3 regions of the Propionispora hippei DSM 15287 genome follow, and region 3 is predicted to be linked to each of the others. Evidence: predicted binding sites of a transcription regulator. Region 3 holds the regulator's gene; each other region holds the start of a gene.

Region 1 (8,080 bases), on a different contig from region 3:
CCCTCCTGAATGATCGCCAGTAGCGACAGGGCCGACAAGCCCAGACTAATGGCCTTCACCTGCATCATGGCAATGAAGCCGCCCCCTAAGGCGCCGCCAATAGCGGCAGCCGCAAACGGCCTTACTAACGGAAGATTTACGGCAAACATGATAGGTTCGGTAATACCTAACAGGCATACGGGAAGAGCGTTGACAATCACCCGTTTTAGCTGGCGGTCAGCGGTTTTAAAATACACAGCCAAGGCAGCGCCGGCCTGTGCCGTGTCTGCCATGGCAAATATGGGCAGCAGCATATTAACCCCTGTCTTGGACAGCATATCCAGATAAAGCGGATTAAGTCCCTGGTGCATTCCCGTGGTAACAATGGTGGAATATACCGCCCCCAGCATCATACCTGTAAAAAAACCGCCCTGATGTATGGCAAACAGAACCACGCTGATCACACTGTCCGATATCGCCGCCCCCAAGGGCTGTAAAATGAAAATCGTGGCAAAACCGGTGACAACCAGTGTCAGCATTGGCGTCAATATCAACGCCAATGCCTGGGGGACCTTGCGGCGGAGGATTCCTTCCACAAGACTCATAAACCAAACCACCAAAAGAGCCGCTATCACGCCGCCGGCGCCGCGCTGCAGCGACGGTGAAATCCCACCGACTGCTAAAGAATGCAGTTGTTCAAGCGACGAGTGCATTAACAACCCTGCCGCCGCACCGCCCAAGAGCGGTGTCCCGCCAAACTCCCGCGCCGCGGTCACACCAACCAGCACAGGTAAAAATACAAAGACCGAACTGGCAAAAAGCTGTAATAATTGCGAAACCTGATTATCTACACTGACTACACCAAGCCGTTGCAGCAGGGAGTTAATTCCCATCAGCATGCCGCTGCCTACCAATACGGGAATTAACGGCAAAAACACATTGGCAAGCCGCTTCATGTACCCAGGCAGGCCAACCGGTCGAATATCGGCAGCCTGGTCTGCCTGATTTCCCAATGACAACTGGTGCTGCATTTCATGATACACGTCCAGCACAACGCCTGTACCCAGAATGATCTGAAGCTGTCCGGAACGGAAAACCGCTGCCACCACTTTATCCAATCCTCTCAGGCTGGCCAGCTCGGCCTTGCCGTCGTCCCGCAGGGTGAGGCGCAGCCTTGTTGCGCAATATTCTATATCGATCACATTGCCTGCACCGCCTATCCGGCTCAGAATTTCACCGGCCAATCCGGTTTTATTCATAGTAGCTTCCTCCCTCCGTACAGATCATTCAATGCCTGATGTATAGTATTATTCTCGCCTGCTGCTTTGTCCTGCCGTCGTAGGACAACCTAAGCCCGGGCCTTGCCAAACATGGACTGCACCCGTTCCGACTCCTTCGCTCCTGCCAGCCAACTGGCAGCAAAAGCGCCGCCAAAGGCAATGCACATACCGATGACATAATGAATCATCGCTGCCGGTTGAACTATCGAAATACCCGGTATGCCGGTAAGGCCCACAGCCGTCATCCCCACCTTCATAGCCACCACATATGCGCCGCCCAGGGCCCCGCCAACAGCAGCGGCAGCAAACGGCTTGCCCAGCCTGATGTTGACTCCGAAAATCGCAGCTTCCGTAATGCCAAGTAAACAGGAAGTCGCCGCCGGAATCGCAATAGCCTTGATTTTCTCATCGGTAGTCTTAAAATACACGGCTAAGGCAGCTCCGCCTTGAGCTACATTAGCCATCGACCAGATCGGCAGCAAATAATTCAAGCCCACGTTCTTTATTAGTTCCATTTCAATGGCATGAAAACTGTGATGAATGCCGGTAATAACAATCGCCGAATATACGCCGCCGAATAGCAGGCCGGCAAGCGGACCGGCCTGGCTGTATAAGCCTGTCAACCCAAAGGAAATGCCGCTGCCCAGCATCCGTCCAAACGGACCGATGGCAACCAGAGCGACAAACCCGCTAATGGCCAGTGTCAAAAATGGCGTCAACAGAATATCCAGGGCGTTAGGCACTGCTTTTCGGATATTTTTTTCGACAAACGCCATAAACCATACGGCAATTAGCACAGGCAGCACGGTTCCCTGATAGCCTACTGCCGCAATAGCCAGACCGAATACATCAATAGTGCCTTTAATGCCGCCGCCAACGGTCCAGGCATTTTGCAAATCAGGATGAATCAGCAGACCGCCTAAAACTGCCGCCAGAAAAGGATTAGCGCCAAATTCCCTGGCCGCGCTGAAAGCAATGAGCACAGGAAGAAAAATGAAGGCCGTGTTGGAAAACATATTGAGGATATGGATGATTCCTGATTCGGGATTAATCCATTGGAATGTGCTGAGCATCCCCAGCAGTCCCATCAAAAAACCACTGGCGACAATGGCCGGAATAATCGGCACCAGCACATTGGACAGCACTCTTGCCAATCTTTGCCACGGATTCAGCTTTTTCATGGCGGCCTGGGCCGCTTCACCGGTAGACGATTGACCGACATCGGCGATAGCAAGCAGCGCTGCATAGACACGGGTTACCACACCTGTCCCCAGAATAATCTGGAATTGCCCGGCATTTTGGAAACTGCCCTTCACTTCCGGAATATTTTCAATGTTACTAACCTGCACCTTACTCTGATCCTTAATCACCAGCCGCAGTCGCGTTGCACAATGAGCGGCGCTTTCAATATTTTCTTTACCGCCTACTTCCCGGAGAATTTGTTCGGCTACTTTTTTTACGTCCATCGTCAATCCCTCCATACTTATAATTTTTCTAAACGGTTCGTACTCAAATGCCAGTGCTGCCCGTTCACCTCCTGTCTGTTGCTAAAAAGAAAAGACCTAAGAACAGAGAGCCACGAATTACAGTGGGTCTCTGGCTTAGGTCTTGCCTGCCTTACCAGTCACAATCCTCAAATATTCAGTTAAAAATCAGCCACTTTATGAATATGCAGCGCAATGTAAGCACATTCCGCATCGGGGAAGGTCAACCCATACTGCGCCTCCACATAGGCTCGCAGCCGCAAAGCACATTGGAAGCTGGGGCCGCACTTTTCTTTAATCACCTGATAAATATCATCATCCATTCCGTGAAAGGGCTGCTTATTCAACAAGCGCTGAAAAGCAAAACGCAAATGAGTGACCAGCCGCTGATAAGGGAGACTTTCTTCCGCCAGCGTAAGATCAAAGTCGCTGACAATGATATCCACCATATCCCGGATGGCATAAGACACATCGACAGGCACGGTCAACTCGTCACAACCCATACGGGCTGTCCTGACATGAAGCGCAATAAATCCGGCTTCGTCCTCTGGAATGGTCAGTTGCATGGTTTGACTGATTAACCGCTGTGCCCAGGTACCGATGGCATATTCTTCCGGATACACAGCCTTGATCTGCTCCAGCAGTTCGTTGTGTATACTCATGCCCGCCGTAATTCGCTCAATAGCAAAGGAGATATGATCAGTCAGTGCCACATGAATGTGCTCATTTAATTCTGTGTGCAGTGTTTGCTCTGCGTGACTAATGATTTGTTCCGCCAGATGAATATGTTCTGCCGGCAGCGTCTCCAATATTTCCTTGAATTTTTTATACTCCTGATTGTTCGTCATGGTAAATATTTTTTCTATTTTACTGCGATCAACCAGGTCATTGGCTTTCTTCTGAAATCCGATTCCCAGTCCCATGACTACTTTCTCCACGCCGTCATCGTCTATAATTAAGGTATTATTATTTAATACTTTCTTAATTCTCATCTGCCTTCTGCCTCTCCAGACGATTTTAACGTGCCGGTGCCGCAGGGCACGTTTGTAAAAAAACGGAATGACCCATGGCGCGAGTGATTTTTGCGCCAAACAAGGCACCATGCTGCAGGAATAGCGGCCCTTATGTTAAAACATGGTAACGAAGTATGGCACCCTAAGCACCGTCAGGGGCGTATCGAGTATTTTTGCCAACAAACCCTAAGTCAAATTTCCGCTTCCAGCAGCACTGTACTGCCGCTTTTTGCTTCCGGTTCCGTACACAGTGTCAATGCCTTGCACAGCTCCGGATTGGTTATGATAACCGGGGTGACGGCACTGGTGGCCCTGTCCTGCACCAACTCAAGCGAGAATTCGACCAACACCTGACCGACCGACACCCGGTCCCCCGCCTGGACCAGGCAGGTAAACCCTTCGCCGTTCAGTTCCACCGTGTTGATACCGATATGAATTAATATGTCCAGTCCTTCCGGCGTAGTTAACCCGACGGCATGTTTTGTAGGAAATATGGCTGATATAGTACCAGCGGCCGGCGCTGTAATCCTGCCTTCCGTCGGTTGAATAGCCACCCCTTTCCCCAGAAACTGAAAAGCCGGATCGGGTAGTTGACCAAGCGGTACAATAGCCCCGCTAACCGGAGCGGTCAGTCTTACCACTACCGGCGCCTTCTTAAACAAGCCCTTGAACACGACGTATTCCTCCTTACAGTATACTATAAATCAAATAACTAGTGACTGCGAAATTTCCGCATCAGCCTATGGCGTATCCGCCGACAGGCAAAGGATAAAAATAAAAGACCTAGCAAGATAAATACACCTTGGTGTATCCATCCAGTCTAGGTCTTGCCTGCTTAACCAGTCACAATCCTCAATATTGACTTTTATATCCATAATATACAAGTAATTTTTACTACTGTCAATACTAAAGAAAAATATCCTTCTCCCGCTTATCCGCTTCCGGTCTTATATTCCTGACTGGCGTTAGTCCGTCACCAAATCCCTGGCTACGCTTGCGCTTTTTTCCGCACTCCTTGAAGGCAATAAAATTCTCATTGGCGTATCTTCGCTTTAAGTAACGCAAAGTATCAAAAAAACCAGCAACAGCACAATTTAAGCAGCTATTTTAATTACCAGGCAATAAAATTCCCATAAAAAAGTAAAAAACCCCGTAAAAACAATTGATTTACATCGGCAATCCGGTTATGATATAAACAAAGTTAGCACTCAAGCAGATTGAGTGCTAACAGCATGTTAAGACTGACGAAAAGGAGACTCGCATCATGACCCAAGAAACAAAACCTAAACAAACGCGGGAGTTTCAAGCCGAAACCAAGCAACTGTTGGATTTAATGGTTCACTCTATTTACACCAACCGGGAAATTTTCTTGCGCGAACTCATTTCCAACGCATCGGACGCGATCGACAAAGTACGCTTTGAGTCTTTGACCAATTCGGCATTGCTGGAAGGCAATTCGGACTTTGAAATTTTCTTAGTGCCTGATGAAACCACTCACACCCTGACAATCTCCGATAACGGCATGGGAATGACCTATGAAGAAGTCGTTGAAAATATCGGCACTATTGCCAAGTCCGGCACGAAAGCCTTTCTTGCCAAGCTCAAAGAAAAAGAAACGTCACCCGATCAGGAACTGATCGGCCAGTTCGGCGTTGGTTTTTATTCCGCCTTTATGGTCGCGGAAAAAGTAACCCTCTTAACCCGCGCTCCCGGAGAGGCCAGGGGAATCCGCTGGGAATCCACCGGTGACGGCACTTATACCATTGAAGAATGCGATAAAGAACAACGGGGCACCACTATTATTCTCACCTTAAAGGAAGAATTCCGTACCGGCGAAGAAAACTTCTTGCATACATACACCCTGCAATCGCTGGTCAAAAAATACTCCGACTATATCCGTTATCCGATCAAAATGAACTTTACCAAAGAGGAACAGCCAAAGGATGCCGACGGCAAACCCATCGAAGGTTCCGATCCCATACAGACGGTGGAAGTCCGCATCTTAAACTCGATGACACCGCTCTGGGCCAAAAATAAAAACGAAATCACCCGGGAAGAATACGACTCCTTCTATAAGGATATGTTCCATGACTGGGAAAACCCGCTGGAAATCATTCATTCCAAAGCGGAAGGCACGGTGGAATATACCAGTCTGCTCTACCTGCCGGCCCGGGCCCCCTTCGATCTCTATGACCGGGATGCCACCAGCGGTATCCGGCTGTATTCCAAGCATATTTTCATTATGGAAAAGTGCCAGGACCTGCTGCCGGACTACCTGCGTTTTGTCCGCGGCCTGGTCGATTCGCCCGATTTCTCACTCAATATTTCACGGGAATTGCTGCAGCATAGCAAACAACTAAAACTGATCGGCAAGAACCTGGAAAAAAGCGTACTGAAAACACTGGAGAATCTGCTGTCCAAGGATCGCCCCAAGTACGAGTCTTTCTGGAAAGAATTTGGCCAGGCCTTGAAAATCGGCGTCTATTCCGACTATCAAAGCCGGGATAAGCTAAAAGGCCTCTTGCTCTTCCCTTCATCCCATTCCACCGACGGGCTCACCTCGCTTGACGAGTATGTGGGACGGATGCCGGAAAAACAGAAGGTCATCTACTATGCCACCGGCAAAGACCGCTCCTCGGTAGAACGGCTGCCGCAAATGGAATTGCTGAAGGAAAAAGGCGTCGAAGTGCTCTTCCTGTTCGACCGGGTTGATGAATTCACCATTGACGCCCTGCAGGAATTTAAGGAGAAAAAATTCCAGTCAATCAGCCGCGGCGACCTGCAACTGGATGATTTAGAATCACCGGAAGCCAAGCAGGATGCGGAAAGCCTTTCCAAAGAACATGAGCCGCTGCTGCAGGCGGTTAAAGAAAAACTGTCCGGAAAAATTACCGATGTCAAGATCAGCAGCCGTCTAAAATCAAGCGCCGTTTGCCTGGTCAGTGACAATAACGGCATCAGCCTGTCGATGGAACAAATTTTGGCCGAAATGAACAAGGCCCCTTTCAAGGCCAGCCGGATTCTGGAGTTGAACCCCCATCACGAAGTATTTGCCGCTTTGAAAAAAGTATATGATGCCGATCCCTCAGCCGAAGCCTTCACCGACTACTGCGACCTGCTCTATACCCAGGCGCTGCTCATCGAAGGAATCCTGCCGGACGACCCCATCGGGTTTGCCAATAAAGTGGCCAAATTAATGGCTTATAGTGAAAAATAATCAGCCCTATAAAGCAAAAAACTCCCTGTGACAGGGAGTTTTTTGCTTTATAGCATTAACGTTCGCACAGGTACATTGGAGCCATGCCGTCTTCTCAGCTTCAAACGGATGTTTTTAGGTGATAGGCTGCCAGACACATTTCGTTGCCCGCAACACTTCCACACAAACAAGTTCCAAGGCCGCACAAATATCATCTTCCCGTCGGGCGTCTTCCACCACCACATAGCAGTAATAGCTGAAATTAGTTGCCTGAACCCGCTTTACCCAAGTAATAGAAAAGCTTGCCCGGTTGGCAAGGTGGATGCGCATAAGTATCTCCAATTGATCAAAAGGCAACTCTGTGGTAATCAATAATTTCTTTACCGTTTCCCGCATACTATAAACTCCCGCAGCTTTTTTTATCCTCATATCCGGTATGTTTCGCTACGTTGAGGGCTTGCTCCTCTATATTACAGTAAATGCGGTTTCGGTTCACCGATAAAATAACCCTGTACTTCATCCAGTCCCATATCTTTCACCGTATGGTAGATGGTTTCGCAGCAGACAAATTCCGCAATGACTTTGATGTTCAGTTTGCGGGCAAGATAAACAATGCTTTCCACCACGGCCAGCACCGACGGATTATCCGCAATTTCCTTTACCAGTGAACCGTCAACCTTGATATAATCGGCGCCCATCGTAAAAATATGAGCAAAATTGGAATAGCCGCTGCCAAAATCATCGATGGCAATCTTAGCGTGATATCGCTTTACTTCAGTGATAAACCGCAGCAGTTCTTCGGGGTTTTCAAATTCCTCCGATTCGACAAATTCGAAAGTGACCCGGCCGGCCAGTCCTGAACCGGCCAATAACCGAAGTATCCGTTGCGTTACCTTGCTGTCCGCGATATCGGCTGCGCTCAAATTAATCGAAAACTCAACGTCCTTATCCTGAAAATAGGCAAAACATTTTTCCAAAATAACCTCCGTTAGCCGGGGATATATTTTAGTTTTTTTAATCACCGGCAGAAAACAGCCGGGTGAAATAATCTCGCCCTGCCGGGACAGCATGCGCACTAAGGCCTCATACTTGGTAACCCGGCCGGTGCAAAGCTCCAGAATCGGCTGA
Region 2 (8,080 bases), on a different contig from region 3:
CCGGGTGCTTAAACTGCCTTATCCGGGTGGTCCTCACATCGACAGGCTGGCTCAGCAGGGAAACCCGGCGGCCATTGCCTTTCCCCGGGCTCTTACAGGCCAGAAAAATTTCGAGTTTAGCTTCAGCGGTTTGAAATCGGCGGTTATTAATTACATTCATAACGCCGAACAGAGAGGAGAACGAATACCGCAGGCTGATTTGGCGGCCAGCTTTCAGGCGGCGGTTGTCGATGTATTGGTTAATAAAACCATGCAGGCCGTCCGGCAGTGTCAGGTAAACCAAGTTGTTGTAGCCGGCGGCGTAGCCGCTAACAGCGCTCTTAAAAGTGCTCTTCAGGAAGCCTGTGACGCTGCAGGACTGGCATTATACTATCCCGACCCCATTCTTTGTACGGATAACGCCGCGATGATTGCTTGTCGTGCTTATTATCAGTATTTACAGGATGACTTGGCAGATTTGCACCTAAACGCCCGGCCTGCTTTGAAATTAGGGAACCGCTGAAGTAATAAGACTATTGACCTGAGCGAGATTTTTTTTGCCTGGTAAAGCAGTAAAATGGGAAAAGGCTGGAGCTGTTTTAGGGGCTTGCTGACGCCGCCAGGTGGAAGAAGGTCCGTCAGGATGAGCGGTCAAAATACACCTGTGGTCGCTTAGACGCTTGAAGAAGAAAGATGTTTGCATTGACTGTTTTCTTGTGGCGGACTTATGTGGTAAATATTTATGAAAATTGAAGCTTTGTTGTTTTAAATTGTCCTAGGAAACAAGGAATTTTTAACCGGTAGGTAGAATAGATATACTTTGAACCATTTTTGGAGGTACTTGTATAGCCATGAGTGTAGTAGGAGATATATGCAGAAAAATAACTACACTGCAATCAACGCAGATTGAATTGTTAGAAAATATCACTGCCAATATGGGACTCATGGCAGATTTGGCTCATGCGCAGGTCACCGTATATGCTAAGGCGAGTGACAATAATTTTGTTGTTATTTTGTCTCAGGTCAAACCACATACGAGTTTTATTCAGCGTAAACCCAGCTTGCTTGGGTCGACCGTACATATTGCGGAAGAGCCGCTGGTTGCCCGTACCTTTGTTTCCGGCCAGTCTATTTGCGGACAGCGTGAATGGGCTCTGGGCATGTGGATGGAAATGCGAACTTACCCGATCTTTGATAACGATGACGATATTATTGCGGTTATCAGCTTTGAGGCCAGCTCGGATGAGGTGCGGGCAGAAGGCCATGGCATTTTAGTGGAAAGCGCGTACATGCTGCAGACAATTTTGCGGGAAAGGTCCAACCGCAAGCTGTTTCGGCCACTCTCAGCCAGTGATGGCATCCTGGTAATTGATGAGAAGGGACAAATAATTTTTGCCAATTCGGCCGCTACCAGTATTTTTAAAGTTTTAGGTATCTCGCATATTGTGGGAAGGCGTTTCTATGATCGCCATGTGGATATGCGGTTGGTTCAAAAGGCGATTCGCAGCAAAGAACCCAGTGAGGTTGAAGTGGAAGCCGGAGGAATGACGCTGGTACAGCGGGTGATTCCGATTGTCAGTGATGCCGGGCTGGTCGCCCGGGTAGTTGTTATTGTCGCCAATGTAACGGAAATAAAGAAAAAAGAAAAAGAGCTTTTGATCAAAGCGGCTGTTATTCAGGAAATCCATCACCGGGTTAAAAACAATCTGCAAACGATTGCCAGTCTGCTTAGATTGCAAGCCCGCCGGACCAAGTCGCAACCGGTTAAAGCAGCTTTGCGGGAAAGTGTCAACCGCATTCTTAGTATTTCTGTCGTGCATGAATTTTTATCGCAACAGGATGCCGAATTTATTGATGTGGCGGAAGTCGCGCGCAATATTCTGGATATGGTGATTCAAAATATGCTGGAGCCGGATTTTAACCTGCAAACAATTTTTAACGGGAATACAGTCATTCTGGCTTCAGAAAAAGCCAGCAGTTTGGCTTTGGTCATCAACGAATTAATCCAAAATTCTATTGAACATGGTTTTATCGGCCGTCGCGAGGGTATGATAGGTGTGGATATTGCCACGTTGGAAAAAACGTATCAAGTGGATATATATGATAATGGCATTGGCCTGCCTGAAGGCTTTAGCCCGCAAAATTCAAACAGCCTGGGGTTACAGATTGTGCGCACTTTGATAGAAGACGATCTTGGCGGCAGTTTTCAGCTATACGCCAATAATGGGACTCATGCGTGCATTACCATACCCCGCGAAGTGGAAGGAGGGAAATAATCATATGCAACCTTTGCGCATTGTGATAGCGGACAATGAATCGATTATCCGCATGGACTTGAAGGAAATACTGGAAGAAGCCGGGCATACCGTGATCGGTGAAGCCAACGACGGGGTGAAAGCGGTGGAATTGGTGAGAAAGCTGCGCCCCGACCTGGTGATCATGGATATAAAAATGCCGGAGATGGATGGAATTGCGGCTGCAAAAGTTATTTCCAACGAAAAACTTTCACCGGTTTTGCTGCTTACTGCATTTAGTCAAAAAGAAATAGTGGAAAGGGCAAAAGATTCAGGTGTGTTAGCCTATCTGGTCAAGCCGGTCAAAGAGGTGAATTTGTTTCCTGCAATGGAAATTGCCCTCTCAAGGTTCCAGGAAATTACCGAACTGGAGCAGGAACTGGAAGGCGTTAAAAACTCTTTGGAGACCCGTAAAATTTTAGACCGGGCTAAGGGTATTTTGATGGATGCCTATAATTTGAATGAAAGTGAAGCATACCGCCGTATTCAGCAGTATAGTATGAGTAAACGGAAATCTATAAGGGAAGTGGCTGAGGCGATTGTAGAGTCCGTCACAAAAAAAAGATAGTAAACCCGGCAGGCTGCTGCTGGGTTTTATCTCATAGGCCGCCTTGCGAGCATTGCCTGCCTGTTTAGCGGCGAGTGTGTAACTCTCAGGGAAGTCCGGTTAGGATCTCTGAGAGTTTCTTTTGCAATTTGAATAAATGAATAAATTTTCCAGACGGGGTCATACTAGGGCATGTAATCAAACTAATGGAATGATTGATGCCGAATGATTTTTACGCCCGGCGAATTATACTCTAAGGGGGAGTGAATTTCCAGCCTTTTTCCTTCTCGTCAGTCAGCCTGCTGCCGGCATGTCCCGCTTGCCCGTCTTGGGGGGCTGTGCAAATAGCTTTATCATTCTCCTGGTGTTTTAAGGCTGACAAGGTGCTAGAATAGGAAAATTATGCTCAAGTTATAAAAAAAGTGGATTTTCCCCCAGAAAGCTCTTGATTTTTTTGTGCAAATTATATATTATAATTTATGGAATTAGCACTCAACCTTAGTGAGTGCTAACAAAAAAATTATAAATGACAAACACGATAAAGGGAGGTCATTTTCATGATTAAGCCATTAGGCGACAGAGTAATTGTTAAAGTTGTGGAAAAAGAAGAAAAGACAAAAAGCGGTATTGTATTGCCGGACACTGCTAAAGAAAAACCGCAGGAAGGTAAAGTGATTGCTGTTGGCACCGGCAAGGTATTGGATAACGGCCAACGGGTTGCGCTTGATGTGAAAGAAGGCGACAGAGTCATTTTTGCTAAATACGGCGGAACAGAGGTCAAATTTGATGGACAGGACTATCTCATCCTCAGTGAAAGAGATATTCTTGCTGTTGTAGAATAATAAAAATCAATTATGGGAGGTAATACATAATGGCAAAGCAAATTATATTTGACGAAGAAGCACGCCGCGCACTCGAAAGAGGGGTAAATGCGCTTGCTAATGCTGTAAAAGTAACTTTAGGACCGAAAGGCCGTAACGTTGTTCTTGATAAAAAATTTGGTGCACCGACCATTACCAATGATGGTGTAACTATTGCCCGTGATATTGAACTGGAAGATCCGTTTGAAAATATGGGTGCTCAGCTTGTTAAAGAAGTTGCCACAAAAACTAACGATGTAGCCGGTGACGGAACCACAACCGCTACTTTGCTGGCTCAGGCTATGATTCGTGAAGGTATGCGCAATGTAGCGGCTGGCGCTAATCCGATGATCCTGAAAAAAGGCATCCAAAAAGCAGTAGAAGCTTTGGTAGCTGAAATTAAAAAGAACGCCGTAAAGGTAGAAACGAAAGACGCCATTGCTCAGGTTGCTTCGATTTCCGCCGCCGATGAAGAGATCGGTACGCTGATCGCCGAAGCGATGGAAAAAGTAGGTAAAGACGGTGTTATTACGGTAGAAGAGTCCAAGACTATGGGCACTGATCTGGAAGTAGTAGAAGGTATGCAGTTTGACCGCGGCTATATCTCTCCTTACATGATCACCGATGCCGATAAAATGGAAGCTGTGCTGAATGATCCTTACATTTTAATCACCGACCGTAAGATTACCGCTATTGCTGATTTACTGCCTGTACTGGAAAAAGTGGTTCAACAGGGCCGCGAGTTGCTCATTATTGCCGAAGACATTGAAGGCGAAGCACTGGCTACGTTGGTAGTAAATAAACTTCGTGGCACCTTTAAAGCCGTGGCTGTTAAAGCTCCCGGTTTTGGCGATCGCCGCAAGGCCATGCTGGAAGACATTGCTATCCTGACCGGTGGCAGCGTTATTACCGAAGAGCTAGGCCGTAAGCTGGACAGCGTGGAAATCACCGACCTCGGCCGGGCCCGTCAGGTTCGCATCTCTAAAGAAGAAACCACTGTAGTTAACGGTTCCGGTTCCTCCGACGAGATCAAAGCCCGTGTAAATCAAATTAAAGCACAAATCGAAGAAACCACTTCCGACTTTGATAAAGAAAAACTGCAGGAACGTCTGGCTAAATTGGCTGGCGGTGTGGCGGTTATCCAAGTAGGTGCTGCTACCGAAGTAGAATTGAAAGAAAAGAAACTGCGCATTGAAGATGCATTGAATGCTACTCGTGCCGCTGTTGAAGAAGGTATTGTCGCAGGCGGCGGTACTACATTCATTGATATTCAGACTGTACTGGATTCCCTGACCCTCATCGGTGACGAAAAGACCGGTATGGAACTGGTGAAACGCGCCATTGAAGAACCTGTCCGTCAGATTGCTAACAACGCCGGCTTGGAAGGCTCGGTTGTTGTGGAAGGCGTGAAAAAATCCGGCAAAGGAATTGGCTTCAATGCGTTGACTGAGGAATATGTTGACATGATTAAGTCCGGTATCGTTGACCCGGCCAAAGTTACCCGTTCCGCGTTGCAAAACGCAGCCAGCATTGCTGCTATGGTGTTGACTACGGAAACCCTGGTTGCTGACAAACCGGAAAAAGATAACGGTGCTGCTGCTGCCGCTGCTATGGGCGGTATGGGTGGCATGGGCGGTATGGGCGGCATGATGTAAGGTGCGCTTTACAAACCAGTAAATAAGCTGGGTATGTTGCTCCCATAACTCCAATGTTAACGATTTGTTAACGAGATTTGTAAAAAATATTAGAGGTTGTCCATAAGTTGACAAAACTTGTGGGCGACCTCTTTTTCATTGTCTTGGTGGCATGTAAATGGTTGTCCTAATAGTCGCAACATTTCACGTTCTGTTTTTTCTTAAGCTTACGGTTAATAGAGCTGGGGTCATATGATAATAAGAAGACATAGTGCATATACACTAATTTCGTGTAGCTTCATATAATGGTAACAAAGGACCGAAAAGGAGGGACAATATGAATTATCCCAGATATCGCTGGAATAAAGCGCCAAATATAATTGATTATGGCCCGAAACCTTTTATTGTAAATATAGAACAGGCGACAAAACAAAATAAGACATTTCGCACCACGATATGGACGGGCGATTTTATGCAGTTAACTCTAATGTGTATCCCTGCTGGCGGTGAGATCGGACTGGAGATTCATCAGCATCTTGACCAGTTCATTCGTATTGAAAAGGGGTTAGGTCTTGTAAAAATGGGCATCCACAAAAATGATTTGTGCTTCCAGAGGAATATCGGTGCTGGATATGCATTTATTATTCCGGCAGGGACGTGGCATAACTTAATTAATAAGGGAGAAGGTTCCTTAAAACTGTATTCAATTTATGCGCCACCTCAACATCCCCAAGGAACCGTGCATGTTACAAAGGCTGATGCCGAGGCAGACGAACATGGCTATTAAGAAACAGCCTGCAGATAGTCCGGTCAAAATTTACATTTATTGCGAATTTTTTACAAATACGATCATTACACGATATTATTGTGAGAATTAAGTTTTATACTGCAATTAATTTACTTTCCGCCCTTGGTGATGAGTGTAAAATGCGAACAGTAGACAGAGCAGGAAGAGAATTAATTTTGCCTTTAGGTGCTATGACTCGCGCTATTATTGAAATATATTATTATTTATGGCCGGATTGATCCTTATTTTTAGAGCCTCACAAAGTGAAAAACTTTTGTGAGGCTCTTTTATATGTCTACAGATGCCTTACACTTTTCTTTCGCTATTGAAAAAAGAGCTTGTTTTTAAGAAAATCCAGGTGATACAAGACCACCAAAGGAAAAACACAAAAAGCGAAACATAGGGGTAAAGCCAAGATCGGAAATCAAATAAGTTTGCATTCCTTACCAAAAGTCCATAACCAACGCTGGCGCAGGAAAAAGTGAAAATATAGGGGTAACGGAAAAGTTTCTTTTTGGGGAAAAAGTAAAGAAATAACATGACAGTTGTAAGCCAGCTTGCCGGAGAAAGAAAATTCTGGCCCCAAGCAGCAAACAGTCCCATATTCTTAAACCACATAATATGAAGAACGTTCTGAAACAGACTAACAATAAGAACATCGCCAAACGCTCCTAATAGAAAACCGTAAATAAAATATTCTTTATAATCTTTTTTCGGAATAAAAATCAAAGTGAAGGAAAAAGTCACAAGCAAATATACTGGGTAAAACAAAAGTGTTACAAGCTCCATCGTGGTTTGTTCCCTTCTTGTCAGTATTTTATAGTATGGTGCCTTAGGGGGGAGAGTTTTATGCAGGTATGGAAAGGAGCGGCGATATGAATCGATCTTTTTGCTCCGTCGGGCATATTGGAGAGCTTTGCTGCATAAGTAGTATTGGGCGAGGTTCTTGCGGATAAGGGGGCGAAAAGATGATTTTTGATTTGCGGCGGTTTAAAACATTCCGGCATTTATTTTACAGCGTAGTCGGCTTGCTGGCGATTAGTACGGTATATATTCAGGTTGCCGATCTGATTCATACCGGTCCGATTGCCATTGCCGGGACCAGGACGGATCAAAAGGTTGTGGCGCTAACCTTTGATCATTCCTGGGGCAATAAATTTACTCCGTCGATTCTGGATACACTGAAACAATATAATGTAAAGGCGACTTTCTTCATTATGGGACCCTGGGCGACAAAATATCCGGACGTTGCAAAGCGCATCGTTGCAGACGGCCATGAGGTAGGCAGTCACGGCTACCGGCATGAAAATTATGGCGACAGGAGTGCTGACTGGGTACGTGAGGATATTCAAAAAGCGCATGCCCAGATCAAGGAAGTTACCGGTGTGGAACCGGTACTGTTGCGTCCGCCGAACGGGCACTATTCCCAAAGTTCCTTGAAGACTACCGATGAACTGGGCTATAAAACGATTATCTGGAATGTCGATTCGCTGGACTGGAAAAATCCGGGAAGAGATGTTATTGTGGAACGGGTCATGAAACGGCTTAAACCGGGCGCTATCATTCTGATGCATGCTTCCGATACACCGGTGCAAACGGCGGAGGCTTTGCCTATTTTGCTGGAAAAGATCAAGGCGGAAGGCTACACCTTTGTGACGGTCGGTGATTTACTGCAAAACTATGCCGGGCAGGGAATTTTGAAGCATTGATGAAAGCTATGGTCGGGCAGTGAAAACTGCCCGTTTTGCATGGAAGCCTGTGCAATTTTTATGTCCTAGAAGGAAATGAGCTGTTTCCGGCGAAAGTAAAAGAGTTACATAATTTGAAGAAGTACTGCTCAAAATTACAAGGGAACACGAAATGAAGGTGCAACTCATATGAACTCGCTGCTAACAACGGCTTCGGCTAACATCATCTCCGGCAAGCGGCTGGATTTTGATGAAGCGATGGCTTTATACCAGCAAGGAGATCTACTGCAT
Region 3 (8,080 bases):
AATGTTGGCTAAAGAACTTGCTGCGTTGCTGCCGTTGCCGCAAAATGCCACAGTTCTGGTGGTTGGTCTGGGAAACTGGCAAATTACACCGGATGCCCTGGGACCAAGAGCAGTAGAAAAGATTGTCGTCACCCGGCATTTGCAGGATATGCTATCGCCTGAGCTGAAAGGCGGCGTCCGTTCCGTTTGCGCGATCGCACCGGGCGTATTAGGGGTTACCGGTATGGAGACGGCGGAAATTGTCCACGGCATTGTCAGCCGAATCAAACCGGATGCGGTTATTGCGATTGATGCGCTGGCTGCTGCCGCCAGCCACCGCGTGGTTACTACGGTGCAGCTTTCTAATACGGGCATCCATCCTGGTTCGGGCGTAGGCAATAAGCGGTTTGGCTTAACCCAAGAGTCCCTGCAGGTGCCGGTGATCGCCATAGGTGTGCCAACCGTTGTTCACGCCTCCACCATAGCCATGGATACTATTAATGCCATGCAGGAACAAGCGGCCTTTGCCAGATATTTAAAGAGTATGGAACGGCTTTCCGAGGCCGACCGTCATACCATCATAAAGCAGGTATTACCTAATTCACTAGGCGATCTTATGGTTACGCCGAAGGAAGTAGACCGACAGATTGCCGATATTTCCGCGGTAGTGGCCGGGGGAATTAACCAGGCCATGCATCCGAATATTGATTACGCCAATATTCACCGTTACTTGCATTAACTGCCATTATTAAGAATTCGTTGGTGTAATAAGCCTGTCGCTTTGGCGAGAGATTTTTCATCGGGTAAGAAAATAAAAATGCAAAAATAGTTGGGATGCTTCGAGGTTTTGCTGACGCAGTCAAGTGAAAAAAGATTTGTCAGAAAGCGTGGTGTGAATTAAATTTAGTGTTTTTCTTAAGTCATATTGAATAGCTGCCGGGCATATATATAGGACGTGCTGATAGTTAAGGCTGTACGGCACTCTTGTAATGATTGATGACAACCATAGAAAAACCAGGTAACTTCCAGGTAATCCCTAAGTTGCCGATAGGAGGCAATGATGTTATCAAGGCGGCAGCGGCATCGTACGACGAATAAGCGGCAAATGAAAAAGTCCTATTTTTTGGTCGGCGCAATTATTTTGTTATTGTGTACGTTGGCAGTAGTACAGGCTTTCACCCAGGATACGGCTGTACCTGTAGCAGTAAACAAACTCTATCCTATCGAGCAGGAGACATTTACCACCTGGCCGCAATGGCAGGAAATCTTGTTTTACGGTGTGCCGGGCCTGGAATTGGTGGCAAAGCAACAAAACGGAACAAGTCAGTTTACCCCGGCCAGCCTATTGTCTAACTTTTTCCTGATGTTGACGTCGGTTGATCTACGCGATATGCGTTCGGTGATCAATTCGGAAATACCTGTCGTGGCAAGCGTTAGAAGTTCAAAACCGGCGGTTGGCGGGGAGCGTGTGGCGCTCTTTCCCAAGGCCTCAGGGAAGACAGAACTGGACAAAAGCAAGCCTTTAGTGGGTATATACCATACTCACACGGCGGAGTCCTATATCCCTACCTCGGGAGTGGACCATAAGCCGGGCGGGCAGACCGGCGATATTATCCAGGTAGGACAGGCATTAGTCAAGCAAATGGAAAAATACAATATTGCCGCTGTCCAAAGCACTACTGTTCATGATTATCCCAGTTTTATGAAAGCCTATGGACCTTCGGAAATTACGGCAAAAAAAATGCTGGAGGATAATCCGTCCATACAAATGATTTTTGATATACACCGGGACGCGCAAAAACGGGAATACACAACAGCCATGATCAACGGACAGCCGGCTGCCCGGATTATGATCCTGGTGGCGCAGGGGCAACCGGGTCTGGAACAGCCCCATTGGCAGGAAAATCACGCTTTTGCCAAACTGATTGATGCTAAGCTGAACCAGCATTACCCCGGATTATCGCGGGGGATCCAGTTAGTAGAGTGGCGCTATAATCAGCATCTCCATCCCCACGCCTTATTATTAGAGGTTGGCTGTCAGGAAAATAGTGTGGAAGAGGCTTCACGCAGTATGGAAATGCTGGGCGATGTGTTGGCTGAGATTATTGCGGAAAATAAATTTCAGTAAAATGAGCAATTAGCTTGAGGTGATAACTTGAACGATACTCGTCTGGCGGAAACAACAGTTGTCTTGCGAGGTTTGCTGGTATTAGTGCTGCTGATCGTTGTCGGTGTCAATGCGGCGGAGCTGCAGATGAATGGACTTACCCGGCGCCATGAAACCGTGCAGGCCTTTAATGTCAGGCAGCAGGACCCAGGTTATTACGCTTTCTATTTATTTGGCGCTTCCTATTTGGTTCAATCCGATTATCCGCTGGCCATGCTCAACAATACCGATACAGAAATCGTTGTTACGGCCGGGACACGACAATGGGGAATTCCTGTCCGTTTATGTATCAATGCGGCACCGGAATTTGCCCTGCTTGATTTATGGTCCAGGCAGTTTAGCGAGGAAGCGGTGCGCACCAAGGTTCAATTGCACGCTTATGTACAGGCGGCAAGCCAGACCTTATTTGAACTGATCAGGAAGCAAAGGTAACACTTGCGGTATGAAGGCGGCAGATGATATAATTTTAAAAGTATTTACATCAGAGGAGAGGCGCCTTCATGAATTCAGCTAATATTAGAAATTTCTCGATAATTGCCCATATTGATCATGGAAAGTCAACTTTGGCTGACCGGATTTTAGAATATACCGGTGCGCTTTCTGCCCGTGAAATGGAAGACCAGGTATTAGACCAAATGGAACTGGAACGGGAACGGGGCATCACCATTAAGGCGCAGGCGGTGAGGCTGTCGTATAAGGCCAAAAATGGTGAAACCTATATGCTCAACTTGATCGACACCCCGGGGCATGTCGATTTTACTTATGAAGTGTCCCGCAGCCTGGCTGCCTGCGAGGGAGCGTTGCTAGTAATTGACGCGGCGCAGGGGATTGAGGCTCAGACGTTGGCTAATGTCTATCTGGCCTTGGACCACAATCTGGAAATTGTTCCTGTTATCAATAAGATTGACTTGCCCAGCGCCGAACCGGAGCGGGTCAAGCAGGAAGTGGAGGATGTAATTGGTCTGGATGCTTCGGAGGCTGTACTGGCGAGTGCCAAAACCGGTATTGGCATTGAAGAAGTGCTGGAGGCGATCGTAGCAAAGATCCCTGCCCCGCAGGGCGATAGGGAAGCTCCTTTGAGCGCGCTTATTTTTGACTCTCATTTTGACCCGTATAAGGGAGTCATCGCCTATGTCCGGGTGATGGATGGTACGGTTAAGCCGGGCATGAAGATCAAAATGATGGCGACGGACAAAAGCTTTGAAGTCACCGAAGTGGGAATTTTCCGGCCCTTTCTTGCCAATGTGGATGTGCTGGAACCCGGACAGGTGGGCTTTGTTGCCGCCAGTATTAAAAATGTTAAGGATGCCCGGGTCGGGGATACGGTTACAGAGGCGGAGCGTCCGGTAAAGTCACCCCTGCCAGGCTACCGGAAAATCACACCCATGGTATATTGCGGCTTATATCCGGTGGACAGTGCCGATTATGATAATTTACGGGATGCGTTGGAAAAACTTCAGCTAAATGATGCGGCGCTGGTATTTGAGCCGGAAACCTCCATTGCCTTGGGCTTTGGTTTTCGTTGCGGTTTCTTAGGTCTCTTACATATGGATGTGATTCAGGAACGGTTGGAACGGGAATATAATTTGACCTTAATCACTACAGCACCCAGCGTTATTTTCCGAGTGACCAAAACGGATGGTGAAGTTTATGAAATAGACAATCCGTCGCATTTGCCCACCCCTCAGGAGATTGATCATATTGACGAGCCTTATGTTAAGGCAACAGTGATTGTTCCCAATGATCACGTGGGTGCGGTCATGGAGCTTTCACAGGAAAAACGCGGCGAGTTTAAAGATATGAAATATTTGGACGTTGCCCGTGTGATGCTGACTTATCATTTGCCGCTCAGCGAAATTATTTATGATTATTTTGACCGCTTGAAATCTTCTACCAGAGGCTATGCTTCGCTGGATTACGAATTGATCGGCTATCAGACCTCCCAGTTGGTCAAACTGGATATCCTGTTGAACGGTGAGCCGGTGGACGCCCTGTCGATCATCGTGCACCGGGACAAGGCGGCTTACCGCGGCAGACAACTGGCGGAAAAGTTAAAAGAAATCATTCCGAAGCAAATGTTTGAAATCCCGATTCAAGCGGCTATCGGCAACAAAGTGATTGCCCGGGAAACCGTCCGGGCCATGCGAAAAGATGTGCTGGCGAAATGCTATGGCGGGGATATTTCGCGTAAACGAAAACTGCTGGAAAAGCAAAAGGAAGGCAAAAAACGCATGAAACAGGTAGGCAGTGTGGAAGTTCCCCAGGAAGCCTTTATGGCAATTCTTAAGATGGACTAGCGCCGATGAAACTGGGCATTTACGTTCATATACCTTTCTGCCGCCAGAAATGTTTGTATTGTGATTTTCCGTCCTTTACCACTGATAGTCAGCTATATTCCACTTATATTACCGCTTTGTGCCGGGAAGCCACTGGCCGGAGCGGTATTTTCTCCCATGCCGTGGTTGATACCGTTTTTATCGGCGGCGGCACGCCAACCCTGTTGTCGCAGGACCTGCTAAACCAGATTCTTAGCTGCTTAAGGGAAAACTATCGACTGAGCGACGAAGTGGAAATTACGATAGAAGCCAATCCGGGGACGGTGGACAGGGCTAAGCTGCAGACCTTGCAGGCACAGGGTGTCAACCGGATCAGTTTTGGCGTACAGACTTTTGCGGAGCGCTTATTGCCTCAAATCGGCAGGATTCATTCGGCGGCAGAGGCAGCCCGGGCCGTAGAACTGGCACAGGCTGCGGGATTTGACAATATCAATGTTGATCTGATGTACGGCTTGCCGGAACAGACAGTGCAGGATTTACAGGAAAGCATCGACCGTGCTATCGGTATGGGCGTCCGGCATCTTTCGGTATATGGGTTGAAAATCGAAGAGGGGACGCCCTTTGCTTCGCTACATGAGCAGGGGCGGCTCGCTTTGCCCGAGGAAGAGATCGAAGAGGCCATGTATGAGCTGGCTGTGCATTATTTACCGGCTCGAGGCTTTAGACGGTATGAAATATCCAATTATGCCCCGGCGGGCTGGGAATGCCGTCACAATTTAAAATACTGGCATTACCAGCCTTATCTGGGATTAGGCCTGGCGGCCCATTCTTTTTTTGACGGTCAGAGGCTGGCGAATACCGTTGACCTGCAGCGATATATCGACTTCTTTTCCAGTACTGGTGGAGAAAAGCAGGAATTTCCTGTAGCGGTTGTGGAAAAACTGGATAGAGAGACGGCCATGGCTGAATTTACCTTTTTAGCGCTGCGAACCAGTAACGGCGTACATATCCCTGAGTTTAATACTTGCTTTGCGGCAGATTTCTTTAGTCAATATAATAAGGTTATCACTGCGCTCCGCCGGCAGAAACTGCTCGAGGTAACAGAAAAAAACGTACGCCTGACAGAACTGGGGATGAAGTACGGAAATGTGGTTTTTGGCGCTTTTTTACCGGATACTTAGTAGAGGCTTGTTTGTAAATTATCCGAAACGCCCTGACGGTGTTTTTGTGCCGTACTTCGTTACCATGTTTTGAAGTAAGGGCCACTATTCCTGTAACATGTTGTCTTATTTGGCGCAAAAATCACGCACCTAAGATCATTTCGTTAATTTACAAACAAACCCCAGTTGCTATCTTGACAGTTGGCGTAAGGAGTGGTATTTTTTTAATAGATATTAGCACTCTATGAGACTGAGTGCTAACAATGGGGGTGGAGTTATGTTAGATGAGCGTAAACGTAAAATTTTGCAGGCAATCATTGATGATTATATTTCCACCGCTGAACCTATTGGCTCACGAACAATTGCTCGCAAATATGGCTTGGGAATAAGTCCGGCCACTATCCGGAATGAAATGGCCGATCTTGAGCTATTAGGCTACATTGAACAGCCCCATACCTCAGCAGGGCGAATCCCATCGGCTAAGGGATACCGCTTTTATGTAGATTGTTTAATTGAACCGCAGACCATATCGGAACGTGAGATTAGTTTGATTGATAACTGGTATCATGCCAAGGTGCAGCGTATTGAAGAAGTATTTCAGGAAACGGCGAAGATTCTTTCCCGGATGACCCGAAATATTTCCATGGTATTGGCGCCGCAGCTTTCGCAATATGTCTTTAAATATATTCAGTTTCTGCCGCTGGACGAACGTCGCGTGATTTTGGTGGTAGTAACCGATACCGGCTTTGTAGAAAACAAGATTATGAATACGCCGCCGGGAACCTCATTAAAGGATTTGCAAAGAATTGCCGAAGGCATCAACAGTCGTCTGGCAGGATTGCCTTTTGACCGGATTCAGACTTCACTGCTGACTCAAATCAAACAGGAGCTTTTGCCGAGCGAAGAATTTTTGGATACGGCTTTGCTTATGATCAAACAAGCACTGTTTGCCGAGAAAAATGAAAAGGTGTATCTGGGTGGCACTACGCAAATGCTGAATCAGCCGGAGTTTCGTAACCTTGACAAAATCAAAGGCCTGTTGACCATGCTGGAAGAAGAGCGTTTGCTCTGCGATATCTTGCAAAAGAAAGAAGACGACGGTGTCATCATCACTATTGGTCAGGAAAATAAGTATACCGGAATGCAGGATTGCAGTGTTGTGCAGGCCACCTATCGCCTGGACGGTCAGATTGTCGGCACCGTGGCTGTCTTAGGACCGACACGGATGGAATATCGAAAGATTATCAGCATTCTTGATTTTATGCACAGCCATTTAGGTGAAATATTGAAGAAATACAAGGTGTAATTTGTATGATACTGGTCTGTCGTAGACCAGTATGATGGCGGCTGTTCCGCCATATACATAGGAGGACGAACGATGAATGTAAAGCAGGCCGGGAGTGGTTCAGACGTTGATGAACGGTTGACCGCCCTGGTAACTAACTCCAACGCCGTCCGGGCTGTTACGGCGGCTGTCGAGGGAACCATAGGTCCCAAGGGGCTGGATACCATGCTGGTGGACCGGGCAGGCGGTGTGATCATTACCAATGACGGTGTCACCATTTTGGATAAAATGGATGTTAATCATCCGGCGGCTAAAATGCTGATTAATATTGCCAAGGCTCAGCAGGAAGAAGTGGGCGATGGAACGACAACGGCTACGCTGATTGCCGGCGCTTTGGTGGCCGAAGGAGTAAATCAGGTCCTGCGGGGTGTGCCTGTAGCCCGGATTATTGAGGGAATCCGATTCGGCGTCCAATATGCGGTTGAACAATTGGCGCAGCGAAGTTTACCGATAGAAAAACTGGAACAGCCGATTTTGCATAATATTGCCATGGTTGCCGGCCGCGAATACGAGGATATTGCGCGACTGGTAGTTCAGGCGGCCCGTTTAATCGGTTCGCCCAAGCTACAGGATAAACATTTTAGACTGTCGGAAATTATTACGGCAAAGGTTGGAGCCGACAATGAAGTGTTTATGGGGGTTGTCATTGACAAAGAACGGATGAATAAAGAAATGCCGCAAGCCATGGACAATGCGAGAATCCTGATTATTGATGATGCCCTTGAACCGGAAAATATCGGTGACGAGGCTTTGGGGACCGAGGCGGGATTCAGGCGGTACCTTGATTTGCAGAATGAATTTCGTGCCAATATATTAAAAATTGTCGAGCAAAATATTAATGTCGTTCTAGTTGATCGTGGTGTTCACGCCGATGCTGAAGAAATACTGACCGACGCAGGGGTTTTGGTGGTGCAGCGGATTGCGGCAAAAGAACTGCGTCGGGCGGCCGATCATACCGGAGCTAAAATGATTAAGCGGACCGGTTTGAAAAAAGAAGCGGGTGAGCTTGTTAAATACATTGGATATGCCGAGAAGGTCTATGAAGATGAAAAACTGGAGCAGCTACGCGTTGTTGGCGGCCAGGGGAAACCGATGGCAACCATTTTGGTCGGCGCATCAACCCAGGAGGTTGCGGGAGAAAGGGAGCGAATTG

The links. Region 3 encodes HrcA, which represses chaperone genes, less so after heat shock. Its sites were predicted from a motif close to TGTTAGCACTCNNNNNNNNNGAGTGCTAACA; they were not measured.
Region 1: the regulator HrcA is predicted to act here: its motif matches at 4,956-4,986, upstream of htpG (molecular chaperone HtpG).
Region 2: the regulator HrcA is predicted to act here: its motif matches at 3,304-3,334, upstream of groES (co-chaperone GroES).

The regions. Positions count from the first base shown of each region.
Region 1 covers NZ_FQZD01000011.1:106,743-114,822, reverse strand. Annotated here, with positions in the region: gene F3H20_RS08145 (PTS transporter subunit EIIC) at 1-1,238, opposite strand, end outside; gene F3H20_RS08140 (sucrose-specific PTS transporter subunit IIBC) at 1,328-2,725, opposite strand; gene F3H20_RS08135 (PRD domain-containing protein) at 2,905-3,735, opposite strand; gene F3H20_RS08130 (PTS sugar transporter subunit IIA) at 3,948-4,430, opposite strand; gene htpG (molecular chaperone HtpG) at 5,021-6,973, shown strand; gene F3H20_RS08120 (hypothetical protein) at 7,088-7,348, opposite strand; gene F3H20_RS08115 (bifunctional diguanylate cyclase/phosphodiesterase) at 7,423-8,080, opposite strand, start outside.
Region 2 covers NZ_FQZD01000005.1:230,672-238,751, forward strand. Annotated here, with positions in the region: gene tsaD (tRNA (adenosine(37)-N6)-threonylcarbamoyltransferase complex transferase subunit TsaD) at 1-502, shown strand, start outside; gene F3H20_RS03025 (sensor histidine kinase) at 831-2,255, shown strand; gene F3H20_RS03030 (ANTAR domain-containing response regulator) at 2,260-2,841, shown strand; gene groES (co-chaperone GroES) at 3,378-3,662, shown strand; gene groL (chaperonin GroEL) at 3,692-5,335, shown strand; gene F3H20_RS03045 (cupin domain-containing protein) at 5,652-6,101, shown strand; gene F3H20_RS03050 (hypothetical protein) at 6,408-6,890, opposite strand; gene pdaB (polysaccharide deacetylase family sporulation protein PdaB) at 7,070-7,810, shown strand; gene mqnE (aminofutalosine synthase MqnE) at 7,979-8,080, shown strand, end outside.
Region 3 covers NZ_FQZD01000004.1:189,040-197,119, forward strand. Annotated here, with positions in the region: gene gpr (GPR endopeptidase) at 1-718, shown strand, start outside; gene spoIIP (stage II sporulation protein P) at 1,037-2,107, shown strand; gene F3H20_RS00990 (hypothetical protein) at 2,135-2,578, shown strand; gene lepA (translation elongation factor 4) at 2,647-4,443, shown strand; gene hemW (radical SAM family heme chaperone HemW) at 4,449-5,603, shown strand; gene hrcA (heat-inducible transcriptional repressor HrcA) at 5,860-6,888, shown strand; gene F3H20_RS01010 (TCP-1/cpn60 chaperonin family protein) at 6,961-8,080, shown strand, end outside.